One region of the Cupriavidus sp. LA-1 genome, then DNA from elsewhere that is predicted to be linked to it. Evidence: riboswitches for the same ligand, from Rfam matches in the RefSeq annotation. Region 1 holds a riboswitch; the other holds the start of a gene.
What was found. A riboswitch is a leader RNA that binds a small molecule or an ion and turns the genes downstream of it on or off. The one in region 1 is predicted to bind ZMP and ZTP.
Positions count from the first base shown of each region.

Region 1 (4,389 bases):
GTATCGCTCGAAAAGCAGCCTTTCATAGCAGGTGCGGGTCATCAACTACTCGGTTCCCAAGGACTCGCTCAAATTCTGGCGCAGCCGATATCGGCTTCGCGATCGATGAAGAGCCAGGCCATATTGGCGAGGAGGTCCAGCTGTCGACGACGATTCTGCGTCGAATGGGGCCGGCGTATTCGGCGCATGTGAACTTTCGGAGCACGTTGCGATTTCCCCTTGAGCAGTACCAGGACATGCTGCTCGAAGCGGCGCCCTCGCAGCGTGCGGCAGGATCGTAAGGGCCACCTTCAAGGAGGAGGCAAGATGGACATCAATACCGACGCAGTCGACGAGGTCGTCCTCGCGCTGCTCTACCTCAATTTATGCGGCGAGAATCGCGCCTGGAGGAGTTTTGACTGGGACACGCTGAATCGCTTGCACGAAAAAGGGCTCATCGGGAATCCGGTGAACCGGGCGAAATCGGTGTGGCTAACCGACGAGGGCCTAGGCGAGGCCGAGCGGTTGTTCACGAAATACTTCGTCCGCGCTGGCGACTAGCAAGTGGTTAGCAGGCATATATGCTTTATTGCACACAAGTATGCAGCACACCTTTCTGCATTGTCCGAGGGCTCTCGGGCTGGGTTTGGGCAACGCTGGCGCCAGATTTTGCATCGAAAGGAAGCAATCAGGTGAGCTTGATGATCTCCTAACGCTTTGATTTGTAATGATAATTCGTCTCTCACCGCCAGATTTTGCACGGAAAGTACGATTACCCCGGGAAGAGGTCGCGGCCAGCTCGGCGCAGCTGGCCGCCGCGCTCGCCGATCGGCTCGCCACCGCCGAGCAGGCGCAGCGCAAATCCGTCAACGACCTGGATATCATGCAGGTCGAGTTGGCCGCGGCACAGCGCCGGGCGGAACGGGCCGAGGCCGAGGCGGCACTGGCGCGCCAACTGCTGGCAGAATTGCGGGTGGCGCCACCCGGGGCGCGACGGTGGCGGTGCACGGCGGCGCAAGGCCGGCGGCCCGACGCCGACCGAGAAGCAAGCGCAGAGCGAAAAGCAGGACGAACAGCAAGACGAAAAGCAGGGCGCGCCAGCCGGCGCCTTGAACCCGGAAGAGGGCAGCAACAGCAGTGACGACAACGATGACAGCCAACATTGAGCGGGCGAACGCGATCCGCTGGATCCAGGACCAGATGGCCGACTACGGGCTGACGCTGGAAGACCTGGACGGGGCGGGGTGCTTCGAGCCTCCGCCGCCTCCACCCCCACCGCCGCCGCCGGTGGTCTGCTACCGCAACGCCCAGGGAATGAGCTGGGATGGGCAGGGCGAGATGCCCGATTGGCTGCGGCGGGCGGTCAATGCGGGCCAATCGGTGGAGTTTTACCGGGTCGGATAAACGAAGCTCAGTTACTGCAGGCGATGAATTTTCTTTTTAATCATGGGCTTGCAGAGGACGCGCCGGATTCTTTGCGAATCCCGGGCGTGTCTGATTTTGGCTTTGAGAAACAAGGGGCAGCAGGGTGCAGACGGTTGCAATTTTGGATTTTGAAACGACGGGATTGTCGCCAAAGCTAGGTGACCGAGCGACGGAAATTGCTGTCATTTTGTTGCGCGACGGCGAGATCGTCGACCGTTTTCAAAGCTTGATGAATGCGGGAAGGCGTATTCCCTCGCAGGTTGTAAGCCTGACCGGCATCACCAATGACATGATTTCAGATGCACCGGCTGCATCGAAGGTCATGAGTGAAGCGGCCCGGTTTGTCGGCCGACATCCGGTGGTGGCCCATAATGCCGGGTTTGACCGAAGGTTTTGGCAAGCCGAGCTTGGGCTTCTGGACATCGCAGCCAATCAGCACTTCGCGTGTACGATGCTCGCTTCCAGGCGTATCTACCCACACGCACAAAATCACAGGTTATCGACACTCGTCGATATGCTGCAATTGCCTAAGGCCGGGCGTGCACACCGAGCGATGGCCGACGCTGAAATGACCTGTCATCTGTGGCATCGACTGCAACACGATATCGCCCAGACGTACGGAGTGAGCCAGGTCGATTACGCACTTATCGCCCGTGTGCAGGCCACCAGCAGCGCCAAGGTTCCGACGCTCCTGCGCTCACTAGCCGGCGGCTGAAGTATTCGCTGTGCACAGAGCATGTTCAGCAAAACAACCTGCGTTCTGCAGGTCGAGCTAGTGCAGGCCATATCTGTCCACTTGACTTGCGTTTGGATTCAAGGAATCGCCTCAGCGTGCTCACGCAGGAGTTGTGTGTCGGAATCCGGAGGAAGAGCAGGGGCATGCGGATCAAGGCAGCAAATTGGAAGACGTGCTAGGATCTCTGAACTCATGTGACTGGCGCATGCAGATAGGGCACTATCGGGGAGCGTGAGGTTGTTAGCCGCCGCGCGCCTGGGCATTACCTACTACCCTTGGAGATGGGTTATGCCTGATTTCACACAATTGCTCATGTTCGCTCTTGTGGCGTTGGGAATGGTTTTAACGCCGGGGCCGAACATGATTTATCTAATTTCCCGCTCAATTTGCCAAGGTAGACGCGCAGGCCTCATTTCGTTGGGAGGTGTTGCTCTAGGCTTTGTGTTCTATATGCTCTGCGCGGCATTCGGAATTACGGCTTTCGTATTCGCAGTACCTTACGCATACGACACGCTTCGCTTTGGCGGCGCTTTGTACCTTCTATATCTTGCCTGGCAAGCCGTCAAACCGGGGGGACGGTCCGCCTTTGCAGTGCGCGACCTACCGGTCGATACCCCAAGGAAGCTCTTAGGCATGGGGTTTATCACTAACCTGGCGAATCCAAAAATCGCCGTCATGTATCTGTCTCTCCTTCCCCAGTTTATTACGCCAGGACACGGCAGTGTTCTTACCCAATCGCTGGCGCTCGGCAGCGTTCAGATTTCGATCAGCCTCGCTGTAAATGCGCTTATCGTCGTGACAGCCGGATCGATATCTATCTTCCTGTCAGGACGCCCGTCATGGCTATCGCTGCAGCGCTGGCTGATGGGGGGCGTTCTGACAGGTCTGGCGGTACGGATGGCGTGCGAATCGAGGAAATAGCGGCGCCTCGCATCGGCTGTGCGTCGCCCCTGCATTAATGAAGGTCCGCGCAACGCGGATTCATGCCGACCTTCCACGCCCCCAACAGTTGAGTGATTGCCCAGGATAACGCGTTCCGCACATCATTTACCTATGCCCCAGGCAAGCTACAAGACGGAAACCTATTGGAAACAGTACCAACCCTTTTTTCCCGGACATACGCGAGTAACCGCCGCCAGCGGCCCGAATGAAGAGTGGCTCGCCTGGAGAGGAGCATCGATCCATGTTGATCGATTTCCCTGCGCTGCATCGCCGCTGACGGTGATCGTAGTGCATGGAGGAGGAGGGTACGGCCGGCTGTTCGCGCCGATTGGCAAGCTGCTGCACGGCGCCGGCTACGAGGTAGTAGCTCCGGATCTACCAGGATATGGATTGACTCAGGCGCCTCCTTCACTGGTTTCCTATAAGGCGTGGACCAACTTGCTATGCGATCTGGCGTCTATCGAGCACCGGAACACCGGGCGACGCGTAGTATTGTGCGGTGGCAGCCTTGGTGGCTATCTGGCTTACCTGTGCGCGGCGCGGATGGGTTACGGCCCGATTGCTGGCGTGATCGCCACAACCCTTGCGGATCCGCGCTCGCCGCTGGTGAAACGACAGTTTGCCCGCAACGCGCTGGTGCGCCACGTCATGATGCCCCTGTTGCCCTTCTGCGCCCCTCTGATCGGCGGACTGAGGCTGCCCGTGAAGTGGTTTACCAAAATGGGCGCGATGTCGAACGATTCATCGCTAAACCGACTCGTTGCCGAGGATCCTTATGGTGGTGGCGTACGTGTGCCGGTCAATTTCATGCAGTCAATTTTTGCCGTGCGGCCGGACATTGAGCCCGAGGACTTCGACCACTGTCCTCTCCTGCTGGCACACCCGGAAAACGACCGCTGGACGGGCTTCGAATCGAGCCGGCAGTTCTTTGACCGCATCAAGGGCGACAAAAGGTTGGTGATGCTGGAAAACTGTGGTCACTTTCCAGTGGAGGAGCCAGGCATCACCCAACTGGAACAGGCTTCGATCCGATTCCTGCGGGAGATAGCCAGCAACCGATCGCAGGCGTGACCGCGTGACATTGGTTTGTTGTGATGAGGTCAGAGGGGCTATCAGGTATCCCTTTGTTTTCGATGCAATTAACGGGTTGGCTACCCCGAGCATTCATGCGGGCTTCCGGCTGATGCCCGGAAGATATCCCCATAAAATCAATCACTTGCTGACTGGTCCATTTTCCGCATCCACAGATACCGATCTGTAGCATGGGCGTGGCGGTAGGGAAGGGCGGTCAGCCTCCGAAAAGCCGA
Region 1 covers NZ_AP031387.1:1,920,713-1,925,101, reverse strand. The annotation lists gene ACZ5MJ_RS09080 (GlxA family transcriptional regulator) at 1-28, shown strand, start outside; gene ACZ5MJ_RS09075 (DUF6429 family protein) at 307-540, shown strand; gene ACZ5MJ_RS09070 (hypothetical protein) at 707-1,120, shown strand; gene ACZ5MJ_RS09065 (H-NS histone family protein) at 1,129-1,383, shown strand; gene ACZ5MJ_RS09060 (3'-5' exonuclease) at 1,508-2,119, shown strand; ZMP/ZTP riboswitch at 2,325-2,408, shown strand; gene ACZ5MJ_RS09055 (LysE family translocator) at 2,429-3,061, shown strand; gene ACZ5MJ_RS09050 (alpha/beta hydrolase) at 3,194-4,153, shown strand.

Region 2 (4,389 bases), 1.2 Mb from region 1:
GGTTCCCCGCTCCTTGACCGGCTGGTAGGGATGGGCGGCGGCGGTCGTCATCAGGCGCAACGGCAATCAGATAGGCGCTTCAATGCGTCAGGAGGTCTTGGACTTGACCATCAGGCCAACGCGCTTGACGCCGTCGGCTTTCAGGATCGACATCACGTCCAGCACCGCCTCGTACTTGACCGAGCGGTCGGCGGCGATCACCACCGGCTGGTCCGGGTTCTCGTTCTGGCGTTGGTGCACGAAGTCGAGCAGGCCCTGTTTGTCGAGCTTGCGCTCGAAGGCATTGCCGGCGTTGTCCTTGCCGCGCGCGGTCAGCTGGCCGCTTTCATGCACGGTGACCACGATCGGCGGCGCCTTCTGCTGCGGCGTGGCATTGGCCACCGTGGGCAGGTCGACGGTGGCGGGGCTCACGATCGGTGCGGCCACCATGAAGATGACCAGCAGCACGAGCATGACGTCGATATACGGCACGACGTTGATCTCGGCGCTGGCCCGGCGGCGCGAGCCGCCGCGGCGCTGAATGGCTGCCATTGCAGGACTCCTGGAAACGCCGGCCCGGACTTGCGCCCGGACCGCTGGTATTGGGTACGGTTAGCGGGTCTGCCGCTGCAGGATGTTCAGGAACTCTTCCATGAAGCTCTCGAACCGGATCGCCAGGCGGTCGATTTCCGTGGCATAGCGGTTGTAGGCGATCACCGCCGGAATGGCCGCGAACAGGCCGATCGCGGTGGCCACCAGGGCCTCGGCGATACCGGGCGCCACCGATGCCAGCGTCGCCTGCTGCACATTCGACAGACCGCGGAACGCGTTCATGATCCCCCACACCGTGCCGAACAGGCCGATATACGGGCTCACCGAACCGACCGACGCCAGGAACGGCAGGTGCGATTCGAGCACGTCCATCTCGCGCTGGTAGGCCGCGCGCATGGCGCGCCGCGCCGCATCCAGCAGCGCGCCGGCCTCGTTGCCGCGCTCGCGCGCCTTCAGGAACTCGCCCATGCCGGATTCGAAGATCCGTTCCAGCGCGCCGGTGTTGTGGCGGTTGTTGACGGCACTGTTATATAGCGCCTGCAGGTCGCCGCCGGCCCAGAAGTCGCGCTCGAACCCTTCGGTCTGGCTGCGCGCGGCACGCACCGCGAGGTGCTTGCGGAAGATATAGGTCCACGAAAACAGCGACATGACGAGCAGCAGCGCCATGACGGCCTGCGCCAGCAGACTGGCGTGGAGCACTAGCGTTACGATCGACAGGTCTTGCGTGACGGTCACGGGATTCATCGTGCTGACTTGATGGTGGCTAGAACGGGGTCGGGGATCGGGGCGGGACGGAAAGTGCTTCTGTCGACGCATCCGACGCGGATCGCGCCGGTGGCAAGCATCAGTTCGCCACGCCAGGCTTCCTGGGTGAACTGCACTGAAGCCGGGCCGACCCGGTCGATGCGCGTGCGGATCTCAAGCTGGTCATCCAGCCGGGCGGGCGCATTGTAGTCCACCGCCGTGCTGCGGACGATAAACACCACGCCTGCCTCGTCGGCAAGCGCCTGCTGTTCAATGCCGAGCGAGCGCAGCCACTCGGTGCGGGCGCGCTCGAAGAACTTGAGGTAATTGGCGTAGAACACCACGCCGCCCGCGTCGGTGTCTTCCCAGTACACCCGCAGGGTCCAGACAAAGTTTGTCATGGCCGCGATTGTAACGGAGAGAGATGCCGGTTTCGTGTAAACCCGCAGGACGACTTTGCAACAGCAAGTTGCTGGCCAGCCCTTGCCAGCCCTTGGCTGGCGGGCCGACGGCTTGCGGCGGGCGCCCGCCTCGCGCTACACTGCGCCCAACCATTCCATCTTGCGCGACTGGCGAAGTCAGTGGGCACTACCACGAGGAAGCGCAAGTTCTCTGGCGTGACGTTCATTACGCGTTCGCGTAAGGTGCGGCACGCCTGGGCGTGAAGTTCTTTGCGCCTGCCGCTCGCCTGGGCAGCGAATGGGAAGCAGGGTGCGCCCTGCACCGACGGTTGCAACGTGCCGCCGGTGCTGGTCGCCGCTAGCCTTCCCCGCGCGCCCTACCCCCGATGCGTGTATCGGATTCCCTTTTTTCAGACGAGTTTCGCCATGTTCGAACGCAGCCGTTTTACGATCGACCAGATCGACCCCGAGGTCTTTGCCGCCATCCAGCAGGAAAACCAGCGCCAGGAAGACCACATCGAGCTGATCGCCTCCGAGAACTACACCTCCCCGGCCGTGATGGCCGCTCAGGGTTCGCAGCTGACCAACAAGTACGCCGAGGGCTATCCCGGCAAGCGCTACTACGGCGGCTGCGAGTACGTCGACATTGTCGAGCAGCTGGCCATTGACCGCGTCAAGCAGGTGTTCGGCGCCGAAGCCGCCAACGTGCAGCCCAACTCGGGCTCGCAGGCCAACCAGGGCGTGTACTTCGCCGTGCTCAAGCCGGGCGACACCATCATGGGCATGAGCCTGGCCGAAGGCGGCCACCTGACCCACGGCATGGCCCTGAACATGAGCGGCAAGTGGTTCAACGTGGTCAGCTACGGCCTGAACGCCCAGGAAGACATCGACTACGACGCGCTCGAAAAGCTGGCGCAAGAGAAGAAGCCCAAGCTGATCATCGCCGGCGCTTCGGCCTTCGCGCTGCGCATCGACTTCGAGCGCATCGGCCGCGTGGCCAAGTCGATCGGCGCCTACTTCATGGTCGACATGGCCCACTACGCCGGCCTGATCGCCGCGGGCGTCTACCCGAACCCGGTGCCGCACGCCGACTTCGTCACCACCACCACGCACAAGAGCCTGCGCGGCCCGCGCGGCGGCGTGATCCTGATGAAGGCCGAGCACGAGAAGGCCATCAACTCGGCCATCTTCCCCGGCATCCAGGGCGGCCCGCTGATGCACGTGATCGCCGGCAAGGCGGTCGCGTTCAAGGAAGCGCTGACGCCCGAGTTCAAGACCTACCAGCAGCAAGTGGTGAAGAACGCCGCCGTGCTGGCCGAGACCCTGATCGCGCGCGGCCTGCGCATCGTCTCGGGCCGCACTGAAAGCCACGTGATGCTGGTCGACCTGCGCGCCAAGAACATCACCGGCAAGGAAGCCGAGCGCATCCTGGGCGAGGCGCATATCACCGTCAACAAGAACGCCATCCCCAACGATCCGGAAAAGCCGTTCGTGACCTCGGGCGTCCGCCTGGGCTCGCCGGCCATGACCACGCGCGGCTTCAAGGAAGAAGAAGCCCGCATCGTCGGCAACCTGATCGCCGATGTGCTGGACAACCCGCACGACGCCGCCAACATCGCCAGCGTGCGCGAGCAGGTGGCCGCCCTGACCAAGCGCTTCCCGGTCTACGGCTGATGTACCAAGGCCGCCCTTGCGTGTGCGCAAGGGCGGCCGGCAGCTCCGCAGGCCGGCGCCCCAGGGCACTGGCCTGCGGGCCTCGCCAACCCGCCCCGCCACCGCAGAACGACAACACGGACAAGGCGACGGGGTTCAACTGAAGGTGGTCCGGCATGAAATGCCCCTTTTGCGGTCATTCCAATACCCAGGTACTCGACACCCGCATGTCGGAAGACGGCGATGCCGTACGCCGGCGCCGCCGCTGCGAAGCCTGCGACCGCCGCTTCACCACCTATGAGCGGATCGAGCTGTTCTTTCCCGCCATCGTCAAGAAAAACGGCTCGCGCGTGGACTACACCCGCGCCAAGCTGAAGGATTCCATGCGCCTGGCGCTGCGCAAGCGCCCGGTCTCGGCCGAAGCCATCGACGAAGCCATCACCCGCATCGAAGAGAAACTGCTGGCCCTGGGAGAGAAGGAAATCCCCAGCAGCCAGGTCGGCGAACTGGTGATGCGCGAGCTGCGCAAGCTCGACAAGATTGCGTATATCCGCTTTGCTTCGGTCTATCGGAGCTTTGAGGATGTGTCGGAATTCCGCGACGTGCTGGACGAGTTTGCGGCGTCCACCCCGCGCAAGGGCTAGCGAAACAAGATTCCGCAAATCCTTCACGCTTAGGCACATAACCGCGCCCTCACGACAGCTACCTTGACGGTCCCGGCAAGTCTTGGTGACCGCTCATGCAGGCGCTTCGCAATCCCATACATCAACGCCCGCGCATCCGGCCGCGCGAAGCCGGCCGCTCTGCCGGCTTCGGCCTGCACGAGGTGCTTTGCGCGCTGGTCGTCGTCGGCATCGGGCTACTGCCGATGATGGGGATGGCGCCCAGGGCGCTGTCCCGGCAGCGCGAATTCGAGGCGCTGGCCCAGGCGGCCAGGCTGGCAGCAGAGCATGCTGAACTGGCAAGCGCGAAATCGGCTCCGTGCGGGAGCATCCCGGCATTTGCATGCCTTGACGACGCGCGGCTGATCACGGCATGGCGGCCTGGCGCGCAGGCCGCC
Region 2 covers NZ_AP031387.1:720,264-724,652, reverse strand. The annotation lists gene tolA (cell envelope integrity protein TolA) at 1-51, opposite strand, end outside; gene tolR (protein TolR) at 88-531, opposite strand; gene tolQ (protein TolQ) at 592-1,275, opposite strand; gene ybgC (tol-pal system-associated acyl-CoA thioesterase) at 1,272-1,676, opposite strand; ZMP/ZTP riboswitch at 1,831-1,976, shown strand; gene glyA (serine hydroxymethyltransferase) at 2,103-3,350, shown strand; gene nrdR (transcriptional regulator NrdR) at 3,506-3,973, shown strand; gene ACZ5MJ_RS03450 (type IV pilus modification PilV family protein) at 4,069-4,389, shown strand, end outside.
Region 2: another riboswitch for ZMP and ZTP. It lies ahead of glyA (serine hydroxymethyltransferase); the one in region 1 lies ahead of ACZ5MJ_RS09055 (LysE family translocator).